Regions from separate parts of the Metasolibacillus sp. FSL H7-0170 genome, predicted to be linked through region 2. Evidence: riboswitches for the same ligand, from Rfam matches in the RefSeq annotation. Region 2 holds a riboswitch; the other holds the start of a gene.
The links. Region 2 has a riboswitch for FMN ahead of MHH70_RS05660 (ECF transporter S component). Riboswitches for the same ligand answer to the same signal wherever they lie in the genome.

Region 1: linked by a shared signal. The riboswitch ahead of ribD (bifunctional diaminohydroxyphosphoribosylaminopyrimidine deaminase/5-amino-6-(5-phosphoribosylamino)uracil reductase RibD) and the one ahead of MHH70_RS05660 (ECF transporter S component) in region 2 are both predicted to bind FMN.

The regions. Positions count from the first base shown of each region.
Region 1 is NZ_CP151964.1:595,258-610,997, reverse strand. Features, by position in the region: gene MHH70_RS02785 (serine hydrolase domain-containing protein) at 1-450, shown strand, start outside; gene MHH70_RS02780 (PLP-dependent aminotransferase family protein) at 713-2,098, opposite strand; gene MHH70_RS02775 (FMN-binding negative transcriptional regulator) at 2,216-2,866, shown strand; gene MHH70_RS02770 (NADPH-dependent FMN reductase) at 3,139-3,681, shown strand; FMN riboswitch at 3,878-3,995, shown strand; FMN riboswitch at 4,078-4,195, shown strand; FMN riboswitch at 4,278-4,396, shown strand; FMN riboswitch at 4,480-4,597, shown strand; gene ribD (bifunctional diaminohydroxyphosphoribosylaminopyrimidine deaminase/5-amino-6-(5-phosphoribosylamino)uracil reductase RibD) at 4,697-5,728, shown strand; gene ribE (riboflavin synthase) at 5,738-6,370, shown strand; gene MHH70_RS02755 (bifunctional 3,4-dihydroxy-2-butanone-4-phosphate synthase/GTP cyclohydrolase II) at 6,386-7,573, shown strand; gene ribE (6,7-dimethyl-8-ribityllumazine synthase) at 7,589-8,053, shown strand; gene MHH70_RS02745 (GNAT family protein) at 8,172-8,702, opposite strand; gene MHH70_RS02740 (dynamin family protein) at 9,056-10,864, shown strand; gene yfkAB (radical SAM/CxCxxxxC motif protein YfkAB) at 10,926-12,047, shown strand; gene MHH70_RS02730 (nucleoside deaminase) at 12,081-12,473, shown strand; gene MHH70_RS02725 (MDR family MFS transporter) at 12,990-14,432, shown strand; gene MHH70_RS02720 (right-handed parallel beta-helix repeat-containing protein) at 14,725-15,740, opposite strand, start outside.
Region 2 is NZ_CP151964.1:1,176,467-1,192,206, forward strand. Features, by position in the region: gene MHH70_RS05635 (YolD-like family protein) at 1-249, opposite strand, end outside; gene MHH70_RS05640 (UV damage repair protein UvrX) at 324-1,577, opposite strand; gene MHH70_RS05645 (MFS transporter) at 1,692-2,882, opposite strand; gene MHH70_RS05650 (ABC transporter substrate-binding protein) at 2,975-4,642, shown strand; gene MHH70_RS05655 (GNAT family N-acetyltransferase) at 4,870-5,319, opposite strand; gene MHH70_RS05660 (ECF transporter S component) at 5,373-5,957, opposite strand; FMN riboswitch at 6,216-6,392, opposite strand; gene MHH70_RS05665 (hypothetical protein) at 7,157-8,374, opposite strand; gene MHH70_RS05670 (RNA polymerase sigma factor SigX) at 8,374-8,901, opposite strand; gene MHH70_RS05675 (ATP-binding protein) at 9,067-10,839, opposite strand; gene MHH70_RS05680 (response regulator transcription factor) at 10,832-11,548, opposite strand; gene ccsB (c-type cytochrome biogenesis protein CcsB) at 12,230-13,462, opposite strand; gene MHH70_RS05690 (cytochrome c biogenesis protein ResB) at 13,459-15,111, opposite strand; gene resA (thiol-disulfide oxidoreductase ResA) at 15,123-15,659, opposite strand.

The DNA of each region.
Region 1 (15,740 bases), 580 kb from region 2:
GCAGATAACCCATTTTGGACGAAGACGGATGTAGTAGATGGTTCTGGAATGAATATGTATGTGTCTGCACAGGAGCTTGCTTTATGGGGTTACATTCATTTAACAGAAGGGAAATGGGGAGGAAAACAGATTATTCCTAGAGAAATCATTCAAATGGCTACATCCATTCAAACTCCCAACCTAACACTTCCTATTCAGAAGAATGGATTTTTATGGTTTGTAAAAGACACAAACCATAGTTTTAACCAAATAGGCGATACAGTTCCACAAGGTTCCTATCAATTATTTGGCTACACCAATGTAGCTTTGCTCGTCATTCCAGAGGAAAACGTAGTAGCAGTAAGAATGCTCAACCGTTACGGCTCACCTAAAGGATACGATTATTTAAGCGACATTCGGTCTTTTGGAGATACTGTTTATAAATGTTCTATAAAATTAACAATGCAATAGCATTATAATTAAAAGGTGTTGCAGAGATACTCAAATGCATATGAAATTCCACAAAGAGGAACGATTGCTAAGCAACACCATTACGAAATAATTCAACTTTTTTTGTAAAAGCAAAACTAAGATTTGCTGAGAAAGAATCCATTTTGATTAATCTTTTTTTCAAGCTGTATTCTTTCTGTTTATTGTTAAATACTAGATTGTAGGATTTTTTTAATCAAACTTTAGCATAAGTAATTATCGAAATATTCGGATTTCATAATGGTTAAGTCCAAGCTTCTTTTAAAAGCCGAATACCTAACTGAATTTCTTCACACGAGAGATTGCTAAATCCAAGCTTTATAGCTGGTTCAACTATATGATTTTGTACTGAATAAATGGAAGTAGGATACACTTTCACCCCTAGTAAAGATGCGCGGTTAATTAAACATTCTTCAGTAAGGTTTAAGTGTATTTTCACTAATACAAACAAACCAGATTGCTCTCCTATAATTGAAATCGTATCTTTGAAATGTTTTCTTAATTCCGTAGTAATGCATTGCATTTTTCGCTTATAAACGAGGCGCATTCGCTTAATATGTCGATTCCATTCACCTTCCTGCATAAAATTAGCCATCGCAAGTTGGTGTAGAAGGGAGGCAGTGCATTCGAAAGCTGACCACTGTTTTTTATAGTTCGATAGCAGCATTTCTGGAAGTACCATATAACTAATACGTATTCCAGGAAGAAATGATTTAGAAAAATTACCTAAATAAATAACTCTTGTTGAGTCAATAGAGGCAAGAGCCGGAAATGGTTGCTGCGTATAGCGAAATTCACTATCATAATCATCCTCTATTACATAACCTTCTCTACTATTAGCCCACTGGATGAGCTCTAACCTTTCCTTTATCGACATACTAACACCAAGAGGGCTTTGATGGGAGGGAGTAACATAAATGAGGTGAGACAACAGTTCATTTAATTTTGAGAAATCGACACCTGATTTAAAGACGGGGATTGTTTCAATGGACAAATTATGGAATTTAAAAGCTTCTCTTGCACCATCATAGCCTGGGTCTTCAACAATAATACTAGAAAATTCCCTTTTTAAAATTTCGATGAGATTGATTAACATTTGTTGTGTTCCACTACCAATAATTATCGAATCAACACTTGTCCTCACACCACGAGATTGAAATAAATAGGTGGCAATTTGTTCACGTAAACAATGTTCACCAAAAGGGTTTCCATAATAATAGCTTTGCTGTGTATATAAAACTTGATTCGTCATTCTTCGCCAAATTTTCAGGGGGAAATGCTGTTGGTCTACTGTTCCCGCACGAAAATCAATCAGAATATGTTTACTTTCTTTTAATTCAAGCTCTTTATTATTGATGTTCATCAAATTATTTTGAAACAAAGATGAATCTACTTTATTTACAAAATACCCTTTGCGACCTTCGCTGCGAATATAGCCTTCAGCCATAAGCTGTTCATAGGCTGTAAGTGTAGTATTCCTACTTACTGAAAGTGAATTTGCGAGTTCACGAATAGAAGGTAGCTGGTCATTAATTGAAATGTCACCATTCTCAATATACAACTTGAACTGCTCATAAATTTGTTTATATTTAGGTGAAGTATTATTAAAGATAAATATAGTATTTTTCATTTATATAATAACCCCTGACATGCATATTTGTTTATAATTGTACCTTTTTTTATGTCAGTGAACAATGTATGATTTTTTTAATAGCTTAGATTAAATAGATAAAGGGGATAATAAAGCATGTTTATACCAAAGTATTATAAGGTTACGGATTTTAAAGAAATTACAAATTTTATTAATGAAAATTCATTTGGAACTTTAGTTACAATAAAAAATGAAATACCAATAGCGACACATATTCCTTTATTGCTAAATCAGGAAGGGGAAGATTATTTTATTACTGGCCATATGGCTTATGGAAATCCCGCGTGGAGAACTTTTGAAGCATGCAAGGAAGTGCTTGTTATGTTCCAAGGGCCTCATGCGTATATTTCTTCCTCTTGGTATGGACATGAAAATGTTCCTACTTGGAATTACCAAGCGGTCCATGTATATGGAAAGGCGAGTATTTTAGACAAAGAAGAGCTAGTACAGGACTTAACATTATTGCTTGAAAAATACGAGGCTAATCGAGAAAATCCGATTTTATGGGATACACTTTCCCCTGAGTTATTAGCAGCTGAACTTAAAGGGATTGTTGGCTTTAAAATTAAAATAAGAGAAGTTCAAGCTTCGTATAAAATGAGCCAGAATCGCAATGAAGTGGATTATCGAAATATTGTAGCGCAACTACAAAATGAGCCGAACGCTGATTCACACCGTATGGCAGAAGCAATGAAGAAAAGAGAGGAATTTAGAGGCAATAAAAATGCTGCTCAGAAAGAACAGTGAAAACTAATATGTCATATAGGGGCTGTCAGAAAAGGAATACCCTTTCTGACAGCCCCTACTCAATGTAAGTTTTTTGAATATAAAAAGTGAATTTGGGGAAAATAGAATAGGTATAATTTTTTAACTTCTATCAGCACTATTTTTGTGCTAATAGCAAAGTGGCATGTATAGGAAGTACGCTCACTGTTATAGGGTCTTTTGACGTAGGAGAGGCGTTGTTTATCGGGTTTTTAGCCAAATTTTTCGTTTCAAAACATGAGGAGGAGCAAGCAATGACAGCATTAAATATTGGTATTATTATTGGTTCAACACGTGAAGGACGTGTAAGCCCACAGGTAGCACAATGGGTAAAGGAAATTGCAAATCAACGAAATGATGCAAACTATACAGTAATCGATATTGCTAATTACAAATTGCCTTTATTAGGTGAGCCGGGGCAGGATGCATCTGGGGCAAAGGGCTGGTCAGAAATTATTGCAAAACAAGATGGGTTTGTATTTATCGTTCAAGAGTACAATCATTCTATTACAGGCGCTTTGAAAAATGCGATTGATTATTTAAGAGTAGAATGGAATAACAAGGCAGCAGGAATTGTCTCCTATGGCTCTGTAGGTGGTGCTCGTGCTGCGGAGCATTTGCGCGGTATTATGGGAGAGCTGTTAGTAGCAGATGTGCGTGTTCATCCAGCTCTTTCATTATTTACAGATTTCGAAAACGGAACAGATTTCAAACCGAAAGATGTTCAGGCAGATTCAGTAAATCAGATGTTAGACCAATTAATTTCATGGTCAAAAGCATTATCTACAATTCGGTAGGTCTGCTATGAGGGGAACGTTAGCGTAATACATTGCTGTTTTTTGAAATATAATCTTTTTATAGAGAAGCGCATGCATTTTCTTCGACTAAAAACATTTTTTAAATCTTTCTTTTAATATTTCATAAAATAAAAAACGTTTCTTTTGATAGACTAGATTTTTTGCATTATTGCTGTATAATTAAAGCCAACATAAATATCACCTTCGGGGTCGGGTGCAAATCCCAATCGGCGGTATAGCCCGCGAGCTTTATTAAGCAGGATTCGGTGAAATTCCGAAGCCGACAGTAACAGTCTGGATGAGAGAAGGTAGGCAAAAAAGCGACATTCGTGTGGCTTTATTTGAAGATGCCTTTTAACGACCCCACATTTCAAAGTGGGGTCTTTTTAATTGAATAAATTCCTTCGGGGTCGGGTGCAAGTCCCAATCGGCGGTATAGCCCGCGAGCTTTATGAAGCAGGATTCGGTGAAATTCCGAAGCCGACAGTAATAGTCTGGATGAGAGAAGGTAGGCAAAAAAGCGACATTCGTGTGGCTTTATTTGAAGATGCCTTTTAACGACCCCGCATTTCAAAGTGGGGTCTTTTTAATTGAATAAATTCCTTCGGGGTCGGGTGCAAGTCCCAATCGGCGGTATAGCCCGCGAGCTTTTTTTAAGCAGGATTCGGTGAAATTCCGGAGCCGACAGTAATAGTCTGGATGAGAGAAGGTAGGCAAAAAAAGCGACATTCGTGTGGCTTTTTTTGAAGATGCCTCTTAACGACCCCACATTTCTAAGTGAGGTCTTTTTAATTGAATAAATACCTTCGGGGTCGGGTGCAAGTCCCAATCGGCGGTATAGCCCGCGAGCTTTATGAAGCAGGATTCGGTGAAATTCCGGAGCCGACAGTAATAGTCTGGATGAGAGAAGGTAGGCGAAAAAAATTAGCTATGGTGCTAGTTTATTTAGTGACGCCTTCTTCGTAAAAGCCCCCTATTTAAGGGGGCTTTTTATTTTTCAAAGGGAGGTGACTGAATGAGTGACGAACAAGTTATGCAATTTGCTTTGAGCTTGGCAAAATCAGGTAGTAATCAAACTTCTCCTAATCCACTTGTTGGGTGTGTTATTACAAAAAATGAGGAGATTATAGGTTTTGGTGCTCATCTTAAATTCGGAGAGGCACACGCGGAAATTAATGCCTTAAAAATTGCAGGTGAGAGAGCGGAGGGTTCGAAGGTTTACGTTACACTTGAGCCATGTAGCCATGTTGGGCAAACAGGTCCATGTGTTGAGGCACTAATTAGAGCGCAGGTTGCACATGTTTTTATTGCGACGCTGGATCCGAACCCACTTGTAGCTGGACGGGGAGTTCGAAGGTTGGAGGAGGCGGGCATTACGGTAAGTATAGGATTATGTGAAGAAGAGGCAAAAGCATTAAATGAAGCATTTTTTTATTATATTTCACATCGTTTACCTTACGTTACATTAAAGCAAGCCATTTCGTTGGACGGTAAAATTACTGCTGAGATAGGGAAGCAAACTGCAATCACGGGTAGGCTTGTTCAAAAGGATGTGCATTATACAAGGTCAACACATGATGCTATTTTAGTAGGCTCAAATACGATTTGCATTGATGACCCAAGCTTAACGAATCGTTGTAGTACCTCAAACAAACAACCGATTCGAATTGTTATTGATCGTGATGGAAAAGTACCAAATTCAGCGAAAGTTTTTAATGATAAAACGGCTCTAACTTGGCTTTTTACAACAAAATCTCGTAAATTAGCAGGTGTTCGTACGTTTGTGATAGAGGATTGTTCCTTGCGAAATGTATTAAGAAAGCTAGCAGATGAAGGGATTATGACTTTATATGTTGAGGCTGGCTGTAAAATGGCGGATGCCTTTTTACAACAGCAATTCGTACAAAAAATGATTATATACATTGCGCCTAAGCTATTAGGAACAAATGCGCTTTCAATGACAACAATTGCTTTGCAAGAAGCGTTTACTTTTACTAAAGTTGAAAAAATTGGTGAAGATATTAAATTAACGATGATGATGAAATGAGGTGTACAGTTGTTTACTGGAATTATTGAAGAGCTTGGTACGATTGAGAAAATGGCAAAAGGGCAGGAATCAATCGCTCTTACAATTGGCGCTAAAAAAGTTATAGTAGATTTGAAAGTTGGCGATAGCATTGCTGTAAATGGAGTATGTTTAACTGTAACAAGCTTTACAAATACGAAATTCACGACAGATGTTATGCCTGAGACGGTCCATGCAACCTCACTATCGCAATTGCAAATAGGTTCCGTTGTTAACTTAGAGCGTGCTATGGCTGCTAATGGGCGTTTTGGGGGGCATTTCGTATCGGGGCATATTGATGAGGTAGGGACTATTTTACGTAAACGTTCGTTCGCGAATGCAGTTTATTTTAATATAAAAACATCTCATGAATCAACTGCACTTTGTATACCACGTGGGTCAATCGCAATTGATGGTATTAGTTTAACAATATTTGATTTACAAAAAGAAATGGTTACGATTTCGATTATTCCACATACATTTAATCAGACAACACTTGGATTTAAACGTGAAGGTGACCTAGTCAATATAGAAACAGATTTATTAGGAAAATACATTGCCAAGCAGCTACAAACAAAATCAACAACGTTAACGGAGGATTTTTTACAACAAAATGGATTTTAAAGGCGGGATAATATTATGTTTAATACGATAGAAGAGGCAATTGCTGACTTAAAGCAGGGGAAAGTGATTATTGTTGTAGATGATGAGAATCGTGAGAATGAAGGCGATTTTGTTGCATTAGCTGAATATGCCACGCCCGATGTGGTTAATTTTATGGCAACGTATGGAAAAGGGTTAATTTGTACACCGATTGATTTACAAATAGCGCAAACTCTTCAGCTTGAGCCAATGGTTACAAATAATACGGATAAGCATCAAACGGCATTTACTGTAAGTATTGATTATATTGATACTACAACAGGAATTAGTGCTTTTCAAAGAGCATTAACTATCGAAAAAATGCTTGATGATAAGGCGGAGCCACAGCACTTCCGTCGTCCGGGGCATGTTTTTCCTTTAATCGCAAAAAAGAATGGGGTACTCGAAAGACCTGGACATACAGAGGCAGCGGTAGATTTAGCAATACTTAGTGAAAGTAAAAAGGCTGCGGTTATCTGTGAAATAATGAATGAGGATGGCACGATGGCTCGTCTACCCCAATTAAAAAAAATGGCCTTAGATTTTAATATGAAGCTTATTACGATAGAAAGCTTAATTCAATACCGTCTTAAAAAAGAGCTAATTATCTCACGTGAAGCAGCAATTCAACTGCCATCACATTATGGTGATTTTACAATGATTGGCTATGCTAATCCAATTGATTTTAAGGAGCATGTTGCTGTTGTTAAAGGGGATTTGTCCAATGTAGAAGCACCGCTAATACGTGTTCACTCTGAATGTTTAACAGGCGATATTTTTAATTCAAAACGCTGTGATTGCGGAGCTCAGTTACAACAGGCACTTGCTAAAATCGAGCAGGAAGGAGTAGGGGCCATCCTTTATATGCGGCAAGAGGGGCGAGGAATAGGGTTATTAAATAAATTAAAAGCATACGAATTACAAGAAAAAGGCTTTGACACAGTAGAAGCTAATGAAATGCTTGGCTTTGCTTGTGAACTACGCAATTACAGTTTATGTGCGCAAATGCTAATAGAATTGGGGGTAACACAAATTCGTTTATTAACGAATAATCCAGATAAAGTAGCGCAGCTGGAGCGATACGGTATAAAAGTAGTAGAACGTGTACCCCTTATTACGGGGTCAGTAGAAGAAAATGCTAATTATCTAAATACAAAAAAAGAGAAGATGGCACATTTATTATAAAAGGAGGAATTATTGATGGTAAAAACATTTGAAGCACAGCTTGTAGGTACAGGATTAAAGATAGGTATTGTTGTTGGACGCTTTAACGAATTTATTAATGATAAACTATTAGCCGGTGCAATTGACGGTTTAAAACGCCATGGCGTAGAGGAAGATGCTATTGATGTGGCTTGGGTACCGGGAGCGTTTGAAGTACCCTTTATAGCAAAAAAGATGGCAGAATCTCAAAAATATGATGCTGTCATCGGACTTGGTACAGTTATTCGTGGAGCTACAACGCACTATGATTACGTTTGCAACGAGTCCGCAAAAGGAATTGCTAGTGTAGGTCTGCAAACGGGTGTTCCAACTATTTTTGGAATTGTTACAACCGAAACAATCGAACAAGCAATTGAGAGAGCTGGAACGAAAGCTGGTAATAAAGGCTATGATGCTGCAGTTGCTGCAATTGAGATGGCTAATTTATCAAAAATGTTTTAAGCTGGGATAACTTCAATATGTAAGCGTTGTGTCTCTAATTCTCTGAATTACCAAGCGGTAAGGCTGTCTAAAAAGTAAGTTAGGACACTACTTTTTAGACAGCCTAATAAATTTCATTTTAATCTGTTTTTAAGAGCGAGTAAATATTGATGTCTATAAAGCTTGCTTTAGATTTTTCGTATTGTCTAAGCGTTCCTTCAAATGTGAAATTAAGTTTTTGTAGTACTTTGATTGAATTGGCATTGCTAGGCTCTACCTTTGCTTCGATTCTGTTCAACCCTAAGTTTTCAAAAGCATAATGAACCAATGCTTTAATACCTTCAGGAGCATAACCCATGCCCCAATAGGCTTTAGCAATATCATAACCGATTTCTGCTTTCGAGTTTTCGAAGTCTATTGAATTAAATCCGCAAGTACCAATTATTTCATGGGATTTAATTTCAATCATACTGAAGCGAATTGCTTTATTAGCCTGAGCTAAATTTTCTAGGAGCTCAATCATTTCTTTTGCTTGTGTTTCGTCTGTGAAATTAGAAATGTTCATAAATTTAGTTACATCCGGGTCAGACCAAATTTTAAATAAGCTGTGTGAGTCTGAAACTTGCATTCTTCTTAAATGCAGTCTTTTGGTGTTTAATTCTTTTATCAATACTTTTACCTCCAATATTTTTTATAGGTTGAATAAAAAATATTGTCATCCGCGCATAGTTCAGTCCCTTCAAATTGGAATAATTGTATTATAGCAAAAAATAAAATTTTTTTTAGCCTTTAATTAAAATTGCTTTTGCTGCATTCTTTTTAAGCTGGCAAACAATGAATGATTATCAAAATTTGTACATTTATGCGTATTGTCCTACTAAAATTTTATTATTATCATTTACGTGGTTCATATTTAGGTCTTTTTGCTTTTCATCTTTAAGCAAATTAGACTTATCATTAAAAGTAGCCATAAATAATAGTAACTAGAGGGGCTACGTCACCGCACTAAAAAGAGATGGGAGAGTGGAGCGAAATATGGAAACAAATTCATTACATCAACTTATTGAGCGCATGAAGCCACTGCATGTTATGTTAGAACAAAATACATATATAACTGATACAACGAAGCGCCTAAAGCTAATTATTGAGGACGCTCGCGAGAAAGAAGCATTGCTTTTTTTAGGAAAAGAGCGTGTTGGAAAGACGACACTTATTAATGCTTTATTAGGGAGAGAATTACTGTCTGTAAGTACGAAAAATCCAACTAGTGTTAATACATTGATTAAGTACGGTGAGCGTGAATGTGTCAAGGCATATTTTTATGATGGCATGATTGCGACATTCGATATTGATAAAATCCAGCTACTAACAACAGGCGACACTTTTAGTGCTCAAATTATTCGAGAGCATTTAGATTATATTGAAGTTTATATTCAGCATGAGTTATTGCAGCATGCAACAATTGTGGATACGGTTGCGTTGCAAGTAGGCGCGGATAATACTGCTTATTTTTCCAACGTCATGTTGGAGCGGGTGCAAGAAGTATTTTGGGTATTGCGCAATGGCTCTGCTGCAACCTTAGATGAATATAATTTATTAGTTAAAATGAATGAACAAAATATAAAGCCATACTTTATTGTTAATGCTGTCGATGAGCGTGCGGCGACCACTAGCAATTTTATGAAAGAGGAGCTAGCGCGATACGGAGAGCTGTGTAAGGAAATGCTTAGTGTTTCTGCTTTGCAGGCAATTGAGGCGAAAAAAACGAATAATACACAGCTTCTTATTGATTCAAATATTACACAGCTTGCTCAACTAGTGAAAGAGGTTGCTCACAATCCTGCAAAAAAAATGCAGCATACGGCAGAGCGCTTTAGTAGATGGTTAACTCGATTGTATAGTGAATTCGCAATGATTCCAGAGCGGGAGCCTTATTTATCTGCATTTGAAAGCATAAAGAAATACGTAGAGGAAGCGAATGTAGAGTTTTCATTGCAACAGCGAGATATGGCGATTTTAGCTGAATTTGAAGAGGAGTACAAGCAAGCTAGTCAAGTGTTAAAATCAGTCCAAACTTTATATCAGTTATTACAAGTTTTAGCAACTGAATTGTATTTACGTGATGACAGGATTGAACAATTTGAGGGGCAGGCTATTGCTTATCAAGAGGCGGTTCGTGATTATCGAAAATGCCATGCAGAATATGCGCAGTTACTTGCACAGGTCGATAAGCAATTTGAAAAAACATACAGTGTACCTCTTGTAGAAGGGCTGCATAACGCTAATAGTCTAACTGATTATTTTACAGAGCAGATTGGCCGACTTGATGAGCTACAGCAGCAATGTGCCACGCTATTTGAAATAATTAAAGAAAAGGAAAAGGATATTTTCCGTCAATTATACACAGTGCAAAATCATATTACTGCACTAGCAGGTGGGCGATTACAAGCAATTTTGCAGCAAGTGAATGATTTAAGCAGGCAACAGCTAAGAGAGCGCACATTTATGCAGTCCTATTCCGATAAATTAAATGAATTTACTTGCATTGTTGAGGCACAAAACTTTGTGCGCGATGCGATTCGTCCATTTTTACAGAGCGAGGATATTTTGCTATCAGCAGAGCAGCTTGAAAGCACACTAGCAACAATTGATGCCATTGCGGCACTATCATTACCTCATCAGCAGCTTAACGAGCAAATGCCAACATTATTGAATGAGCATACAATTATAAAATGTGATTTTGATTCAAAGTATAAATTGCAGCCATTGCATTTAACGGAGGCGGATGTCGTATCAGCGGAGCTACCAGAGCTTCCCGAAAAACTACTATAAGGCGTAATTGATAAACTCCCTAAACTATGCGAAAATCGTATATGTAGAAAGGGAGTTTTTTATGAATACATTGTATAAACCTCATGATCAATGGGAGAGTTATCATGATATTGATCGCTATGGCAAATTAACCTTATCAAATATTGAGTTCACAACGACGAACTTATGCAATATGCGCTGTGCTCATTGTGCTGTTGGCTACACGCTACAAACAAAGGAAGCACCTGCAATTCCTAGTGAGATTATTATTAAACAACTTGACCGTGTTGAAACACTACGTGTGATGAGCTTTACAGGTGGTGAACCTCTTTTAACAAAACGAGGCATTCGAGATAATTTATTACCGCTTCTAAAATATGCCAAAAACCGCGGCATCAAAACGCAAATCAATTCTAATTTAACATTACCGATGTCGCATTATGAGCTAGTAGCACCTTATTTGGATGTGATGCACATTTCACATAATTGGTGCGATGAAAAGGAATTTGTAGAAACAGGCTTTGCGATGATGCAACAAAAGCCACCTGTTGAAAAAAGAGCCGAGCTATATCGTAATATTTTTGATAATGCCCGTGAATTATCAAAGGGCGGGTTATTCGTATCAGCAGAAACGATGCTAAATCGCAATACATTACCATTTATCGAGAAAATTCATGATGAAGTGGCAAATGAAATGCTTTGTAAGCGCCACGAAATACATCCAATGTATGCAAGCGATTTTGCAAGCGCACTCGATGTGATTAATTTGAATGAGTACCGGGCTGCAGTCAATCAAATTCTAGATTTCCGCAATGAAGATATTTGGATTTTATTTGGCACATTGCCGTTTTATCCATGTAGTACAGATGAGCTTGACCAAGCTTTGCTGGCACGTATCCGCAATGCGTCAAATATTACGATTCGTAATGATGTAGACGGTCGTTCACGTATGAATTTGAACATTTTCACAGGTGATGTATCGGTATCAGACTTTGCTGATGATGGCTCCGCATTAGGCAATATTCAAACTGCCTCATTGGAAGATATTTATGAGAAATGGCTAAGCACGAATATTTCATCCAGTATTAATTGCCATTGCCCAGCAGTAAAATGCTTAGGGCCAAATATTATTGTAAAAAATATGTACTATCCAACAAAAGAATTTACAAGTGGAACAGTGCGAGCTGTAGGTGTTGGTCACTAATAAATTTCAACGCTATTGAAGGGAGAGAATTGTATGCATGAAAAATTTATGGCACAAGCGATTCAGCTTGCAGAAGACAATGCCGCACAAGGCAAGCAACCTTATGGGGCGGTGCTTGTCAAGGATGGAGAAGTAATTGCAGTAGGGGTAAATGAGGTAGAAGCAACATTTGATCCGACAGCACATGCAGAAACATTGGCAGTGAAGGAGGCTTGCCAAAAGCTAAAAACATTCGACTTATCGGGCTATATTATGTATGCGAGCGGAGAGCCTTGCCCAATGTGTCTTGGTACAATGTACTTAACAAATATTTCAGAAGTATATTATGCAACTCCTTGCGTTCCAGGTGGCCTATCTGCCGCTATTTATGAGGAGCTAAAGCTTCCCCAAGCAAAGCGGACAATGATGCAAATTCGTAAGCTATAGGGCTAAGAGGCAAGTCGCACATAGCTAGTTTTTGACCACCAATTTAGCTTATTGAAATAGAGAAGACTAGGCGCTGTCCAATGGAGTTGTCCGAAAAGTCCATTTTGTTTTTCCACCGCATTGAAATGAATGTTTTCATTGCTTCCCTTTTACTGAAGGATAACACTGCTAAAGCCAATGTTCATCCCATTTTTAAAAGAGGCGTTTTCTGTTTATATGAATCTCCATTTTGCGAAACATCATCGCTACTATCCAAAATGCCGGCTATGCACGGCTTTTTGGACAGCCCCTCGGACAGTAGCGATAGTGTTGTAGCAAAAAGAAAGAAATAAAAAACCTTACCGTCAATACACTGTCAAAACAAAGATTTCCTTTTTAGTTTACGAAAGCTGGAAATCCGCATATACATCCTGCAATGTAAAAAATCGCTGTTAGCGTTTTTTTTTTATCTTTCCTCTTTCATTTTCTCCTTAAAATTGTTAATGTATGACATGCAGGAAAGGTAAAGGTGACAAAATGAATAAAGTATTTATCGCATTGCTACTCGTAACAGCATTAGCGGCAATTGAAGGAACAATTGTTAGTACAGCCATTCCGAGTATAACCGCTGATTTATTAGGCGTTGATTTAATAAGTTGGATTTATTCTGCCTATTTATTAGCTTCAGCAATTGCAGCAATTATATTTGGTAAGCTGGCCGATTTATTTGGACGTAAACGAATGATTATTATCGGTATTATTATTTTCTTAGTTGGCTCCATTTTATGTGGGTTAGCGCAAACGATGGAGCAATTAATTGTTTTCCGCGCCGTTCAAGGGATTGGGGCTGGCTCCATTTTACCAATTACATTAACGATGGTTGGGGAGTTATTTAAAACGGAAAAAGAGCGCGCTAAAGGGCAAAGCTATTTAAGCATGGTATGGGGCGTATCTGGGGTTATCGGTCCTTTATGTGGAGGCTTTATCGTCGATCAAGTTTCATGGCATTTTATTTTCTTCATCAATGTGCCGTTTGGGTTAGCTTCTATTTATTTAATTGCCAAGCATTACAGTGAGCAATTGGAGGTAGTGAAGCGGAAAATTGATTATTTAGGTGCTGTCTTATTTACAATTGGGATGGTTGCGCTTTTATATGTGATTATCGACAACAGTAAAACGCAGGCTTGGTTCGAGAGTAGCTCACTTATTATGTATGCAGTAGCACTTGGATTTTTAGCCGCTTTTATAAGAGTGGAGTTGAAGGCAGAGGAGCCAATCATTCCATTAACATTGTTTAAAAATGGGCGTTTAATGGTTATTAACGGTTTAACGCTCTGTGCGATGTCAATTGTGATTGGAGTTACAGTATATATTCCGATATTCGCCCAAAGTGTACTCGGTAAAAATGCCACACAGGCTGGTTTATTATTAACGCCGATGTCAATATTCTGGACCGTCAATTCGATTATGGCAGGTCATTTAATCGGGCGCTTAACGAATAAACGTATTATCCAAATGGGAACGATATTGCTTACTATTGGTACAATATTACTTGCCAGATTAACTGCCGGCTCTAGCGATTTGAGCGTTTATATCGGCTCCTCATTAGTCGGACTTGGGATGGGCTTTATTATGCCTATGCTAATGATTTCCATTCAAAAAGTGGCTGATCCGAGGCAGCTTGGTACATCAATTGGATTGAATTCCTTTACAAATACATTTAGCCAAGCTATCGGTGCAGCTTTTTTCGGGATGATTTTTAACCTGATTACAAGTGATAAGATGGCCTCGTTAGGAAAAGGGGAAATTCAATTAAATGGTGAATTTGCAAAGGGCGGCTTTAGTGCAGATGAAGTTAGCTTTTTACAGCAAACAATTGCTGGGGGGGTTAGCTATATTTATATAGCGGCTCTATTATTCGCCGTATGCGCATTTATTTTCTCGTTCTTTATTGCGACAAAGTCAAAAATGCGGATTTAAAATAAAGGCTGTTCAGAAAATGTATTATTTTTCTGGCAGCCATTTTTAATTTCTTTCAGTAATTTTTTCTGAGACGGGTAACCGCAGGAGCACATTGTTTTCGTACCGATAGCAAGGAGACAGGTATAGAACCCCCTCCCTCATATAGATGACAAGACCTCTAATAAATGCATACGGTGAAAGAAAATCCATCAACTATTAACCTAGCCACAGAATGTGTACCTAAAGCTAAATTTAGAAAAGGGTTAGATAAGGCGTAGCTGACGAATAAATACAGAACGAATATTCATATTTAATTTCCACTAGCCTCATCAATGAAAAGATGCTGACTATCTTTATTGTTAATCCTTGAATGCTGAATGGTCATTTCAGAAAAATGTCTTGCTTGCACATTTGCTAATTGCTTATTATTCGTTATCTTGCAGTGCTCAATAGAAGCTTTAGAATAGTGGGAAATAGCTATATTTATTGTGTTTTTGTTTAACAGCTGTGTTTGCAGCAGCTTAATCTTAGTGTGTAGCGTCGCGATAATTTGTGTGTCTTTATGCTCTGTAATTTGACAATTTTCAATGCGAGCATCGCAAGAATCCGTAAGCGTAAGTGCATTTCGGAGCCCCTTTTCAATGGTACTATCAAGCATGACAAGTGAGCTATGATGAAGCACAATTTGTTGCAAAAGGTGCGCCGATATGATGCTACGTGTAATGTGGACGAAGCAATTATTAGCCGCTTTAATGGCTTCAAAACGTCCATTTTTAAGCTTGGAGTCGACAATATAAATTTTTGTCGAATTATTTCCTATAATTTGTGTATGATTTTCGTCATAAACTGTACTTTTTGTCATATATAATAGAGAGGAATCTGCGATATACATACCTTTACCACGAATGAATTTACTTTTATGAATAGTAATACTTGATTTTTGCGTTGCATTAATATGTGATAGGTTGTTATCTGAAAAGTGGTTATTTTCAATCATAACCGCCGCTTCTTGCTGCGCTGTTAAGCCATGGCCGTCATTTCTTATGAATTGATTGTCGAATGCAATAAGCTCGCTATTGTCAATTGTTATGGCTGATTGAATATGACCGCTGACAACGCTACGTAGCAAAGTGCAATGTGAATGTTGCTGTGCTACGATACCTAGCTGTCCGGTGCAAAATGTACATTGTTCAACGGAAACGCTTGACCGTTCTGACAATAATAATTGGATAAGCTCGTTATGTTTAAACGCTGTACGAGAAAAATGAGCAACAGCTTGTTTATGTAGCTCCACACCAATTTTTGAAGAACCATGTAAAGTACTCG
Region 2 (15,740 bases):
CATTTCCTGCTGGTGCGCTGTAATAACACCGATGACTTCATGAAAAGACGACCCCCGCCATAAAATAAGGCAAATTATTGCCTTTGTTTGAAGAGCGTATTGCACAGTTTGTTGCAAATGCTCTAACTCCCATTCCGCACGTTCTAAAGGATACTCTTTCATCTGCTCCTTATCTAAATTGCGCAGCATTTCCATATGCTCGCTCAGCATCATGGCAGACCATTTTTTATTCCCTCGGTCACGCAACATCACGTTCACTCCTTTATCCTATATTAACAACCTGATGAATTAAGCCTCGGCATAATTGAATTTAACAATTTACTTTATTTGAAATGTCCACCGACAAGTTGCTCACGCTGCATGGCTGTGCCACTTGTCGTAAATGATACAGCTCGCAGTAATGAGGTAGCGCCAAAACGCTCGCGAATCGCATCCATGGTATAGCCAAGCATTTGCCGTTGCTCTTTTTGCTTATCAAACAAATCGAGCTGAATACTGCCATGTGGCTGTAAATTAGATAAACGTACAGAAAGCTGACGCACAGGCTGTTCTGCAAAATGAATGTTAAATAGCTCTTTACAAGTTTCATACATTTTCATTGTTTCATTCGTCGGCTCAATCATTGTTTTAGAGCGATAAAAGTTTTTTTCCAGCGCCGAGCGGCTATAAGAAACGCCAAGCGAAACAGTTGCTCCAATATAGCCAGCCATCCTTGCTCTTTTTGCGATATCCTCGCACATCTCCAGTAAAACAATTAAAATCTCCTCATGCGTATGGTAGTCACGCATAAGCATTTGCCCTTTGCCAAAGCTCATCGGCTCCTTCATATCTGGCTCCTCAAATGTCGATAAATCAATGCCCCACGCATGATAATACAATTGGTTTCCTATAATGCCAAACTCATCTTCAAGCATTTTAAGATTCGCATGTGCTAAATCATAAACACTAAAAATCCCTTTTTTATTTAGAGCATACTCCATACGTCGTCCAATCCCCCACATTTCCGATAGTGGAGCAATGGGCCAAAGCTTTTGTGGCACGTCCTTATAAGTCCATTTCGCAAAGCCTGTTGCTTTCGCCTCTAAATCGAGCGCTAGTTTTGCCATTAACATATTTGGACCCATGCCAACAGAGGACGGAATACCAAATTGATTGTATATTGCTTGCCGAATCGTCATCGCTGTTTCTTCTGGTGCACCCCATAGCTTCTCAGTACCTGTTAAATCAATAAAGCTTTCATCGACACTGTACACATGAATGGCTTCACGCGGAACAAATTGCATGATTAACTTCGTAATTTCTATCGACATTTGTAAAAAGAAATCCATTTTCGGCTCAAATAGCTTAATGCTCGGATGATTTGGTATGTCATAACGTCTATTGCCCGTTTTAATATGGAAATGCTGCTTCATCGGTGGTGAGGCAGCGAGTACAATACTGCCTGCTTGATGAAGATTTCCAACAATCGCAATCGGCTCCTGCTCCACATCAAGTCCTTCCAACATTGCGATACAGCTTGCATAAAAGCATTTCATATCGATACAGACAATTACGCGGTCTGGACAATTAGCATACAAATTAACCACTCCTCCAAAGAACGTTTGTTCTTATTTTACGAACATTCGTTTGTTTTTACAAGTGGTATATATAGGAAATAGGATTGTCAGAGCATATACCCGACAATCCTAAAATTACTGTATTGTACTAAATTGCTGTTTTGTCAGCACAATATAAATAGCAAAGACGATACAAGCTGAAAGAAGGAAAATATACGGAATTGGTAGCGTCTCCGCCCATACTCCTCCAATAAATAAACCAGCAGGTAGTGCAAGCTTCATAAACATAGAGGAGGTGCCTGCAACACGTCCCAATAAATGATTCGGTGTTGATTCTTGACGAATGGCTAAATAAATAATATTGATAATGATTGTTGTACATGTACGAATAGCTAATAACATACCAAGCTGCCACCAGGTTGTCGCAAAAAAGAATAACAGCAGCACGAAACTATCGATTAAATAAATTGTCGTAAAAATTTTGCCGCGTGTCCATTTTCTGCGTAGAGGCTGAATAAATTTAGCACCTATAAGACCTCCTATAGCAGCAATTGAATACATAAATCCAAGCTGCTCCTTCGTTTCCTGTAGCACATCAACTACGTAAAAAACTTGCACCCCAATGACAAAGCTCGTCGCTAAATTGCTAAATAAAATAGCTATCGTCGGATAAAATAATGTTTTATTACCGAATAGCTCGATAAATCCCTCTTTCATATCGGCTAAAATAGATTGCTTATGCGCTCTTTCCGGTGTTGGTGTCGCGTCTAATAAAAAAACACTCAACCAAATAACAACTAACGAGAATGCATAAACAATAAATAAATAATCATAGGCAATAAAAACGAGCAACATCCCTGCAATTGCTGGACCTACTATTGAAAACAGCGTATTAATAAACGAAAATTTAGCCTGAATTTCAGTCATCAACGACTTCTCAAAGAGTTGTGGCACAATCGCATGTTGCGCATTCCCAAATGTATAGCTAACAGTTGCCATGAAAAAACCTAAAATATACATATGCCAAAGCTGCACGGTATCTAACAAAATAATGACAGTTAACAATGTCGCAAGCACCGCTTTAATAAAACCTGTATATTTAAGCATCCTATTGCGATTTATACGGTCAACAAGCACCCCTGCAAGCATGCCTAGCAAAATATTCGGTAAAAAATCAATCATACGCATCGTACTCATTGCCAGTGCCGATTTTGTTAAATCATATATAAAAAGTGGCAAAATAAAATTATAAAGCTGGTAGCCTATCGTTGATGCGATTGTCCCTATGTACAACAATAAAAAATTACGATTATGATATAAATTCATCTAAGCACCTCCTGCAATTTAGTGTAAAATAAAAATAGAGGAACAAAAAGTGAGTACTTTATTTTTATTGTTCACCTTTTAAAGGAGGAGCTATGTTTCAATACATTTTAAAACTATATGGGCGTTTTGAAGTCGGACAAAGTAGCACAACATCTATTGCAGAGTTAGCGCAAATATGGAGCTGCTCTGCACGCTATGCGAAGGTGCTTATAAAAAAATGTGAGGAACGTGGATGGCTAAAATGGCATACTACACAAGGTCGTGGGAAAAAGCCTACAGTGCTTTTACAGCTAACAAAGCTAGAAGCTATTTATTTAGCATTCGACCATTATTGGGAGCAGCAACAATTTAAAGAGGCCTATGCACTATTACAAGAGCACGATGTAATTTCACATCCACAAGTAGAAAATTGGCTACAGCAACGTTACGGCTTTTCAAATGAGGAGGAACGCGATGTTTTTCGCTATCCTTATCCAAATATTCAGCTTCATTATGACCCGTTAAACGGCAACTCTCGGCACGATATGCATTTTTACAATCAAATACATGAGCCTTTATTTGTTTATTGTATAGAAACAGAGCGTGTGCAACCTAATTTAGTCTACGGCTATCACACAAGCGACGCAAAAAAATGGACTTTTACATTGCGTAAAAATATTTACTTTCACAATGGAACAAAGCTCACAAGCGAGGATGTCATTGCTTCCTTAAAGCGCGCTTGTATGAGAAAACTATTACCAGAGGCGCGATTGACTGTGACAAGCCCATATCATTTTACAATAGAGCTTGCACAGCCAACAATGCTATTCCCTCGTATACTATGTAGTTATCGCTTTTCTATTATACCTGTAAAATGGATTGAAGAAGGTGCAAAAGGCATCCCGCCTGGTTGCGGTGCATTTTATATCGCTGAGAAAAATGAGCAACATATGCGACTCTCCGTATTTCCGAAATATTTTAAGCAGCGACCATGGATTGATGATGTGGATATTCTTTTTACAGAAAACATTCAACAGTTTGGCATCAGTGCACTTCCTTTTGCTGCACATATAGCACAACAAAAAATCGTTTTTCAAGAGCAGGGAGCCGATTTTATTATATTCAATGCGGCACGTGGGCCATTGCAGGATGAAAAGTATCGACGTGCATTATTTGAGGCAATTGATGCGGCAAGCTACTGCTTAACAGAAGAAGGTGAAATAATAGCCACTAGCTTTTTAACGACAAATAACAGACAACAGCAATCACCGCTTCCGCTACCGACACTTGATTTTCCTTATTTACGTATCGGTGTACAGCAAATTCGGCCACATGCCAACCATTTGCGGGAAGCACAAATTTTAAGCTCATTTTTAACAGCCCATCACATCCCACACGAATTAACACTTATGCCTTTCCATGCATCGGCAGACTATTGTGTACAGCATTACGATATTTTTGTTGGTGGTATTGCAATTGGGGATGACAAGCTACTTGGCTGGTTATATGGATTAGACAGCGAGCGCTCTCCTATTAGTGCTTTTTCTAGCAATGCGGAAGTGCAAGCATTGCTCCAGCAAGCAACTATGTGCCAAGATGACAGCCAAGCAATGAATCTGTTATATAAAATAGAAGAACACTTAATTAACACCTTTACGCTAAAATTTTTAGCACATCGCCAACACGTATTTTATATAAGAAAAGACCGTCCATTTTATAATATTCAATTCGATACACATGGCAAAATTGACTATCGCAAAATTTATCAAAAACAAATGTAGCGTCGCAATAACGAGCTTTGCCTCTTTTTGTGTATAAAATATCGAAAATAGCCTATAAATAATCCGATGACAGCCTCCCGCTATATAATTAAATATAGCGGGAGGCTGTCAACAAATATTTTAATAACAAATATTTTAATTATTGTAGCTACCGTCATCGCTCAAAGTCCAAGCCATACGACTAGATAAACGGAAAATGAAAACACCTCTAGACAGCTTGTTCAAACTTAAAGTACAATTTCTAACCGCATCATGTCTACACATTGAATTCCGTTTTCAAAAATCGGCTCATCATAATGCTGGATAAAGAAATCGCGATCTACGCCAACTATGCGAAAGCCACATTTTTGATAAAGCGCAAGCTGGTTAATGCTAGAATTACCTGTGCCTAGCTGAATTGTCTTATATTGTGCCATTTTTGCACTTTCAATCGCATGTAGCACAAGCTGCTTACCTATTCCCTGCCCTTGCCATTGTTCATCTACTGCTACATTGACAAGCTCTACGGTATGTGGTCTTGTTGGTAGCAACACATAAACACCAACTATTTGTCCATCACGCTCTGCCACATAACAGTATCCACGTTTTATATAATCAATTACAATTTCTTCTGATGGATCCGCTAATAAAAGCAAGTCCATCGGTAGTTGTTCATTTGCTGTGAGCATTCGAATCATTTTTATTCACTTCCTTATAAAAAGCCGAGCTTATAGAGCAGCTCGGCTTTTGATTATTTTAATGATAAATAGGTGGACTGCTGCTTGTCAATCCATGTTTTCATCGTGCGGAATAGGAGCAGCGCAACAGTTAATATAATAATCCCTTTAATAATATTGAACGGTAAAATACCAAGTACAATTGTCTCATACATATCAAATGAGCCCCAGCCTAAGAAATAAGTATACATTGGTAAAAACACAAAATAGTTCAGTATACTCATACCAATAGACATCACAAACGTTCCTACTGCTAAACCTACTGCTAAGCCAGGAATCGTCTTGAATTTTTTATAAAAATAATAAGTTGGCAAAATGAATAAAATACCTGTTACAAAATTCGCCATATGTCCTACTGGAACACCTGTTGGGGCTCCTTTAAACAGCCAATCTAAAATATTTTTAATCAATTCTACTACAATACCAGCAACTGGTCCCATTGTAATCGCTGCAATCAACGCTGGTACATCGCTAAAATCAATTTTTAGAAATACTGGAAACCACGGCAGTGGAAAATCGAGCATCATTAATAAAAATGAGATGCTACTTAGCATTGCGATTGTTACAGTTGAACGTAACTTCAAGTTTTGCTTACGCATAAAAAATCTCTCCTCTTTGCTGATTCACTCTTGCAAGAAGAAAGGACAGTCCTATGCCATTCACGAAAAAACCCTTATACAATAAATTGTATAAGGGAGAAATAGGCAAGCTTAAAAAAGTCGTATTACTAATTTCGACCATGCTTAAAAAGCATGTTGCCAAAGCGTTTTTGTCATAAATTTCCGCATTTAAACAAGCCTATATTACCAGACTTTTTTAAAGCAAAATACGACATTTCCGAGAAATGACGACTGCGCCTTCACCTTCTCCCATCCAGACTATACTGTCGGCTTTGGAATCTCACCAAATCCTGCACCGCAAAAGCGGGCTCGCGGGCTTATGAAATACGAAAGCAATGACCTCCAAGTGAATGGTCGGAGATTGCAATTTCAATTACCGCCGGTCGGGAATTACACCCTGCCCCGAAGATGAATCAATATTAAATTTGTTGTTACACCCTCTATTATAAAAGAAACTTTTTAAAAGTAAACCCTTTTGCTTGGAATTCTTTTTATACATACCCTTACCGTTAGAAAAATCTGCGACATCCGCCGCAAATCTAACCAACACGATGTTAGTCACTCCGTCGTTATTTTAATATGGTCTTTTCTTAGATCGAGTTTCAATAATTCAGCAGGTGTTTGGACACCTGCTGAAAGAAGTTAAAAAGATTGAAATAGCCTTTTATAAAGTGAAACTTCAATCAGTAGGGCTTTCCCACAGATTGTTAGTTGAACCAGTCGGGCTTTTACGGGTAGTTGACCTCCCACTTATCCTTCAGCCGATTTTTCACTTAAGTCTGGAAGTGGGCGGTTTACTGCCCGTTAATGCGGGATAAAGTGAAACTTCAATCTGTGGAGGCTTTTCTCCACGGATTGTTAGTTGAACCGGTCGGGCTTTTACGGGCAGTTGACCTCCCACTTATCCTTCAGCCGATTTTTCACTTAAGTCTGGAAGTGGGCGGTTTACTGCCCGTTAATGCGGGATAAAGTGAAACTTCAATCTGTGGAGGCTTTTCTCCACGGATTGTTAGTTGAACCAATCGGGCTTTTACGGGCAGTTGACCTCCCACTTATCCTTCAGCCAATTTTCACTTAAGTCTGGAAGTCGGAGGTTTACTGCTCGTTAATGCGGGATAAATAGTGAACACTTCATCCAAAGCAAGAAGGTGCCTGAAAGCGGCGTATTCGCATGCTATTCAGGTACCTTCTATTATATCGAGTGGTAATTCATTTGGCGCTACAGGGATTGGCTGTGGCTTTGTAAAATCAAAGGTATCCCATGCTGCTTGTATAATATTTTCAAAAACGACTTGTTGATGGAATGCGGCAGCTGTTAGCATAATAGCTTCTAGCATTTGCTTTGCTCGCCTATAATCTAGCACCTCTAAGTCCAATGGCTCTTCAAATTTTACATGGACATTATCTGTGACAGTTACGGTAAAGTTAATCCCCTCAATAATAGCGGATTCATACTGCTCTGTGCTGAATCCAACCATGCCGTAAATCGCCTCGTCTACATGTTCATATATCGCAAGGGGCTGCTGTACATAATATTTTTTCCCTTGTTGTGTAAATAAATAATAGCTATAGTTTTGATTTAAAGGCACTGTTGCTGTTTCTATATTATCAGCATGGGCATTTTGCTCCAAAAGCACTTCCTCGTATTGAGGAAATGTTTCTCTTAATGTTTTGATGCTTTTTTTAGTTGAATAGTCCTCTTGATTTTCAAGTGCAATTATCAGCTCTTGTCCGCTTTCAGTAATTTCCCCTTCAATCGGATGAGTGTCCTCAAATCCGTACGCCTCTTCATCGAGCTTTGGTGCATATAAATTATACATATCAACTTGTGTAGGCTCCTCTGTACCAAAATCCTCAACAAGTTTTTCTTTTGGAATAATAATTGCAGATGGGATACTTACATCCTCGTCCCCTGCCAGACTAACAGTAAATACTTCCCCTTCACCTACTGCATCATCATAAATAGCAGTGGAATCAATCGGAGTCATTGCACGTGCTTCGGACATATCCTCCGTTGTTGAAAAAGTAGTTGCTGCCTCTTCCTTAGCTGTCTCCTTTGCAGCATCAGCTTCACTGGTATGATTGTCAACATTTGCACGATCGCTAGCGTAATTTTCCATCTCCTGTAGCGCAACATCGCTTCCCTTGTCAGTTTCTTCTCCAGTCATCGTTAAAAACATAGGAATACCAATTGCACACGTAACAGCAGCTGCTGCTACAAAGCTTGTAATACGTTTATATGAACGACGCACAGTTTTTTGAACTGGCTGCTGCTCTTCAAAAGCACCTGCAGCTTGGAGTTTTGCAAAAACATCCTCTTTGGAACGGTGGTCTTGGATTTTTGGTGCCTGCATCAAAAGCTTTTCAATATTTTCTTCATCCCATTTCGTCTTCATCACGAATTTACCTCCCTTCCATCCTGCTCTAAAATACCCCGCAATGTTTTAATTGCGCGATGCTGTGTCGTTTTCACTTTGCTCTCCGTCCAGCTTAAAATTTCAGCCGTCTCTCCAATCGACAAATCTTGAAAATAACGCATAACGATGACCATCTTTTGATCACCAGTGCATAGCTCTAATGCCTCTAGTAGCTGACGCATATCCTCACTCATTTCTAAAAATTGCTCTGGTGTACGAGCTGGAGAAACGAGCTGTTCACTTTCCCATTCAAAGGCATCAAACGTATGCCTTTCTCGCACATTATTTTTGCGAAAATAGTCGATAGCAACATTTTTAGCGATAGAAAAGAGCCATGTTTTTTCCGAGCTTTTTCCTTCAAATTTGTCATAAGCTCTCAACACACGAATATATACTTCCTGTGAAAGATCCTCTGCTATAGATCTGTTTTTCACTAAATAGATTAGGAATTGGAATACATCTTGGTGATATTCATCATATAATCGATGGAAAATGGACTCTTTCATCCATTCCACCTCCATCCTCATAAAATTAGTCGTACATCCAGTAAAAAAGTTTCATTTTATATATTGGGAATTTCTTCTTATTTTAAACTTTAAAAATTCATAGTTCACCTTCTTAAATAGATAAAGGGTGTGGGAAAATCCGATTTCCCACACCCTCTTATTCTATTACAATGGCAAATAAAAAGTAAATGCAGTTCCTTCTTTTTCAACGCTTGTTACCGCAATATTTCCATTATGTGCCTCAACGATATTGCGGGCAATCGCTAAACCTAGCCCTGTACCGCCTTTGGAGCGTGTTCGCGCTTTATCTGCTTTATAAAAACGCTCAAAAACATATGGTAAATCATCTTTTGGAATACCAATTCCTGTATCCCGCACTTCGATTTTTGCATAGGATTTTTCATAAGTTGCGGACACTGTTACAGCACCATCAACAGGTGTATGGCGCAGTGCATTGTCAACCAAGTTTGTCAACACTTGCTCAATGCGGTCTTCGTCAATATTAATCACTACATCCTCTTCGATATTCGTGATGAAGCTCAAATCTACATGCTTTTCCTTTGCTACTTGTGCGAATTTTTGCGTCATGCGCTCAAGCACAGGTACAAGTGGAATGAGATTTTTATATAAGCGCATATGTCCTGATTCCATTCGTGCTAAATCAAGTAAATCTGTGACAAGTCGTCCCATTCGCTGTGACTCATCATAAATAATTTTAATCATTTCATTGCGCTCATCTTCATCGATAACTACGCCATCTAAAATAGCTTCAGAATAGCCTTGTAGCATTGCAATGGGCGTGCGCAATTCATGTGAAACATTGGCAATAAAATCAGAGCGTAGCTTTTCCAAACGATGCTGCTCTGTTTGGTCGCGAATTACAGCTACTGCACCACGCACAAGCTCCCCACTATAAAGCGGGCTAATGGCAATGCTATAGTAGGAGCCATCCATTTCAATTTCTTCTTCAATTTTATCCTCAAAATCGAGCACATGGTCCAGCATATGATAAATTTCAGCAGGAATAGGCTTTGTGCTTTGTGCCCCTTTCGCAACAAACCATTTTTGCAAAAGTCGCTCTGCTGGCGGGTTGCTAACTAAAATCGTCCTGTCACGATTAAACGTAATTACAGCATCTGTCATCGATGTTAAAATACTCGATAGCTGCTCTTTTTCTTGGTTAATTACTTCTAAATGATGCTTCAACTGACGCCCCATTTGGTTGAAAGCAACAGCTAACTGTCCAATTTCATCATTTTGTGTTGTCGGCACTTGTGAATCGAAGCGGCCTTTTGCAATTTCAAAGGCATACTCACGCATCTTTCTTAAAGGATAAGTAATACGACTTGATAAGAAAAAGGCAAAAAACGTCGTTAAGACAAAAGCAATAAGCGCTGAAATAAAGACAATTTTTGTCGTTTCCTTACTTGTTTCATGCATCGCATCTGGATTTTGATAAATAAACACTGCACCATGTAAAGCCGCATCACCCTTTAATGGAAACGCGAGTACAACGTATGTTTCCATCTTATCTTCATTCTTTTGTGATGGTAAAATCATTTCCTGCAAAATTGGCTGGCTACTTGCATAAATATTTTCGAACGCTTTATCCTGTAAAATTTGCGCTTGTATACCCTCTTGATTAATTCCTTCTTGAATGGCATAAACAGCACCATCAGGATTTTCTACAATGAGCGCATTTGTCCCCTCGTGTAATACACTGCGAATAATTTCATAGGGTGAATTATCTGTTAAATCACCATCAACAATGTTCGCAATTGTCGAGGCAGTTTGGCGCAATGTCTCTTCGGCCCTGGCACTATGATAATTTTCTAAAAACTCCAGCATGAACACCGTGAAGATAAATAATACAAAGGAAACGAGAAGCAATATGGTTCCCCACAGCTTCCCGACAATACTATTCCATATTCTATTCATTCACAACCTCAAATTTATAGCCTACGCCCCAAACCGTTACAATCATTTTCGCTGCGCTTTCAGACACGCGATTTAACTTTTCACGTAAACGCTTTACATGCGTATCTACAGTACGTAAATCACCAAAGAAGTCGTAATGCCATACTTCTTTCAATAATTGCTCACGGTCAAATACTTTATCAGGTGATTTAGCTAGAAAATAAAGAAGTTCATATTCCTTCGGCGTCAAATTTACTTCTACACCGTCTGCAGTAACACGATGGGCATCATGGTCAATCGTTAGATGTGGAAATACAACTAAATCTTTGGAAGTCGAGCCATTTGAAACAGGTGCAAATGCTGCTGAACGTCGTAAAATAGCTTTTAAGCGTAGCACCACTTCGCGCGGGCTAAATGGTTTCACGATATAATCGTCAGCGCCAAGCTCAAAGCCTTGTACACGGTTTGCTTCCTCACCTTTTGCTGTCAGTAAAATAATTGGTGTTGTTTTCTTTTCACGAATTTCTTCACATACTTGTAGACCATCTTTTTCAGGCATCATGATATCTAAAAGAATGCAATGGTAATCATGTTCAAATGCCTTTGTAACTGCCTCTTCCCCATTTTCAGCCTCATCTACAATATATCCTTCACGCTCTAAGTACATTTTTAATAGACGGCGAATACGATCTTCATCATCTACTACTAATACAGAAATATTTTCAGACACTGGTGTATCCCCTTTCCTACTTTCTACATCTTCTATTGTAACGTTTCAACACCAAATTGAAAAGGAAAGGAATGTCCTAATACGACATAATATCACATATTTAGCGAAACGCTTTATGATTATTTTTTCTGGTGATACTTCAGAAATAGCGAGTTGGTTAGCTTTTCTAGGGAAAGTATCTCAGGCGTGTTAATTAGCCTTTATTTCACAGAGATCACCTAGTAATTCATTGATTTCCATTACGGAGGGTGCGGCTTCCATTAATTTATTTCGGTGAATGCCGAAATAAATAGATTTTCAGCTCGAGGTCAACACGATGTTGGTCATGGAGGCGTTGCCACAGTGCGTGACGACCTTAGCCTCCTTACCTTTGATTCCAATGGAGTCGCCCCTTCACTCCAATCAACAAGTGTATGCCTATTGAAAAGCATTTCCCCCTATAAACACGCTAATAAATAGACAATATTTACATAATCAACAGGTTTGAAAATATATATTCCTCAAATACCAAAAAAGGCGAGATTTGAACAGCACCCCCTTTACTTAGAGGAACTACTGCTAGCCTCTATGTTTTCATATTCCCAAAAGTACTCTCTGCCTCACCGAACTAACATTTTATCTAAACAGCAAACAAAAGCGTCTAAACAGCCGGCAACTGCACGGCTGTTTAGGCGCTCCTTACTATGCATATGAATGTAAGCCAGCGATAATTAGGTTAACGAACACCAAATTAAACATGATTATCGTAAAACCAATTAAAGCAAGCCATGCTGATTTTTTACCTTCCCAGCCTTTTGATAGGCGTAAATGTAAAAATGCCGCATAGAATAGCCATGTAATTAAAGCCCATACCTCTTTAGGGTCCCAACCCCAGTAGCGTCCCCATGCTTCTTGAGCCCAAATCATGGCAAATACTAATGCGCCTAATGTAAACATTGGGAAGCCAATTAAAATCGAGCGATATCCGATTTCATCCATAAGTGGCGAATTTGCCTTTTTCACTAATGGTTGAAGTATTGCCGAAATTGAGCGACGTGTAATTAAGCGAATAAGCAAGTAAATAACAGTACCAAATATTAGAGAGAAAAAGACTGTTGTCAATTTTTTAGCATTCACAAGTGGAGGCATCTCTACTAATGGTTGGAATGATTGATTTTCTTTAGCCACAGGCTCATATATTTTATTCTCTGCATCAACTAGCTCTACTTCTACATATTTATTCATCCCAAAGATAGCGGGCTTATGATATTCAACTCGGCTTGTGTTACCCTCTTTATCGACATATTGATATGTTGCACTATAGCCCATTGCACCAAATGTAACAGAAGACACAACGAAGCCAATGACAAGCACTAAAGAAAACATAACTGCTTCTAAGAAAAAGCGTTCCTTTGAAGCTCTTTTCACATCTACATGCTTTAATAAATAAACTAATCCTGCAACGGCGCTAATCGCTAATACAGCTTGAGAAAGAGCAGCCGTAATAACATGAATTGTTAGCCAATGACTTTGTAATGAAGGAACTAATGGACTAACCTCTCTTGGGAACATCGCAGCATAGGCAATAATTATAATAGCAATTGGCAATGCTACAACCCCGATTACAGCTACTCTGTACATAAAGTAGCTTCCGATAAATGCCCCAACAATAAACATACCTAATGCTGTCGTAAATTCAAACATATTACTTACAGGTGCATGTCCTGTATACATCCAGCGTGTAATAAAGTAGCCAATATTTGAAACAAAGCCAATAATAGTTATCGTAATGGCTAGCTTGCCCCATTTCTCAGCAGAGGCTGGTGCATTTTTTACTTTTGATGGTTTAATTGCACCACCAAACAAGATTGTAGCGATTAAATAACAAATGAATGCAGCATATAATAGATAGCCGCTTAACTGAAGTAAACTCATAAGGAGTTGTCACCTTCCTTTTCCTTTTGTTCTTGTTCTTTTTCTACTTGGTCCAGGTATTGTGGTAAATAAGCGTGTGTTGTAACAGCGTCTAAGTCTTTTTTCATGCTGAACCAGTTTTTATTTGTATGTGCAGCAAGACGCACTGTCCCATCCTCTAACTGCTCCACCCATAAACGACGGTGGCTCCAATATGAACCGATGACAACACCTAGCATAAAGATGAAGCCCCCAACAAATAAAATTGGAATCGATTTATCTTTGCGAATCGTCAAGCCGGACATATTGCGTGTTTCCACACTAGCAAACTTCATTTTATATTGATTATCTCCTAATGGCTCTAATGTTTCGCGAATCGCCACAAAGCTCGTTTCACCCTCTGGCGTTTCAGGTGTAAACATACGGAAAATAAATGCCGGATTATTTGGATATGGTGTAGCCGTTTGTGGCACACCATCCTTAAAGCCTGAGAAATCCGGCAAATAAGAAACAAGCTCTACTTTTGTTTGCTCATCGATAATATATTCTTTTTGCGGATTCGTTAAATCGATACTTACTTCACCTAACGATGCTTCAGTTGCTTTATTTTGCAATTCAAAATTCATAACTTTTAATTCGTTTAGGCGATAGTCCATTTGATAGATAGCATAGTCATCATGCTTTAATGGATGATTGACACGGATTTCATAGGATTTCACTTCCTCTAAATCCGCTGTTTGTCCAGGAATGGCACCTTCTTGTTGCTTATAGAGCGTTACGTTTGTTTGGAAGTTTTTCGCAACAACATTGACGCCTTGACGCAACTGTTCGCCTTGCGGGTCGTTATCATACGTTTCTAAAATAAATTTATCGCTGTATAAAAGATAGCCGTCCATTCCATCAATAGCACGTGTCTCACCCTCGCGTAGCCACATCGACTCATCAACATAAAAGCCTGGCAATAAGCGTAGCATAACGGCACCTAGAAAAATAATTAATCCAAGATGATTAATATACGGACCATAACGTGCAAAGCGTCCTCTTTCTGCAAATAATGCATTGTCCTCACGACGCACCTTGTATTTTAATTGCTGCATTTGCTGTTCAATTAAATCAAGCGTTTTATCCGCTTGCTTAGCAGGCTGTCCTTCTGCTACGACGCGCTGACGTTTCATAAAGCTCGTATGACGCTTTACTCTCTGATTTGTTAAAGAGCGATGTAACGGAATACCTCGGTCAATACTTGCTACAATAATCGAAATAGCTAGCATTCCAACAATTACTTGGAACCACCAAGATGAATATAAATCGGACAGACCTAAGCTATAATAAAGCGTTCCGATTGTTCCATAGACATCTTTGTAATATGCTGCTTTTTCAGCATCTGTTGCAACATTCACATAAAATTCCTGTGGGAAAATCGTTCCGATTGACGCTGCAATAAGCGTAATAATAATTAAAGTAACTCCTACTTTAACGCTAGAGAAAAAGTTCCAAATTTTATCGATAAGCGATTTATTACGCGTTTTAGAGCGAATTGCAATACCGTCATAACGCATATCAACTACTTGTTTTTCCTGCTCCTCTACCGTTAACGGTCGTCCACATTTTTCACAAAGCTTTGTGCCAATTGGATTTTCATGCTTACAAGTACAAATGATTTTTTCCATCTGTCAAACTCCTATTCCGGTTTAATGGATTCCATATATGAAGCGATATCTGCCTCACTCATTTCACCGGTAATAATTTTTTTCACTTTCCCGTCTGGTGTCACTAAAATCGTCGCAGGCAAAGCTGCTCCTACGTTATATGCTTTTTGCACACTTCTCGTTTTATCAATAACAACAGGGAAATCGACCCCTAAATTAGAAATGAACCTTTGCACTTCAAAATCAGATTGCGCAATATTAACTGCTAACATTTCAACACCCTGACTTTTATATGCATCGTATTGGCGGTCCATCGCTGGCATTTCACGCTCACATGGAGGGCACCAAGTACCCCAGAAGTTTAAAAACACACCTTTTCCTTCATAATCTGATAAGCGATGTGTTTCACCGTTTAAATCAACAAGCTCGAAGTCAGGCGCTTTCGACCCTTCCTTTAGCATTTCCACTTTATCTTTTGTCGCTGTCGTATAAACCGTATAAACAATTGCAGCGAGTAATACACCTAAAATAATACCGCGCATAATTGAACGCTTTTTCTTTTTTTCCATTTGCGTATAACCCTCCTCACACAGTCTACTCCCGCCTATTATTATAACAAATAACAAATTTTTAATATAAAGCACTTTTGA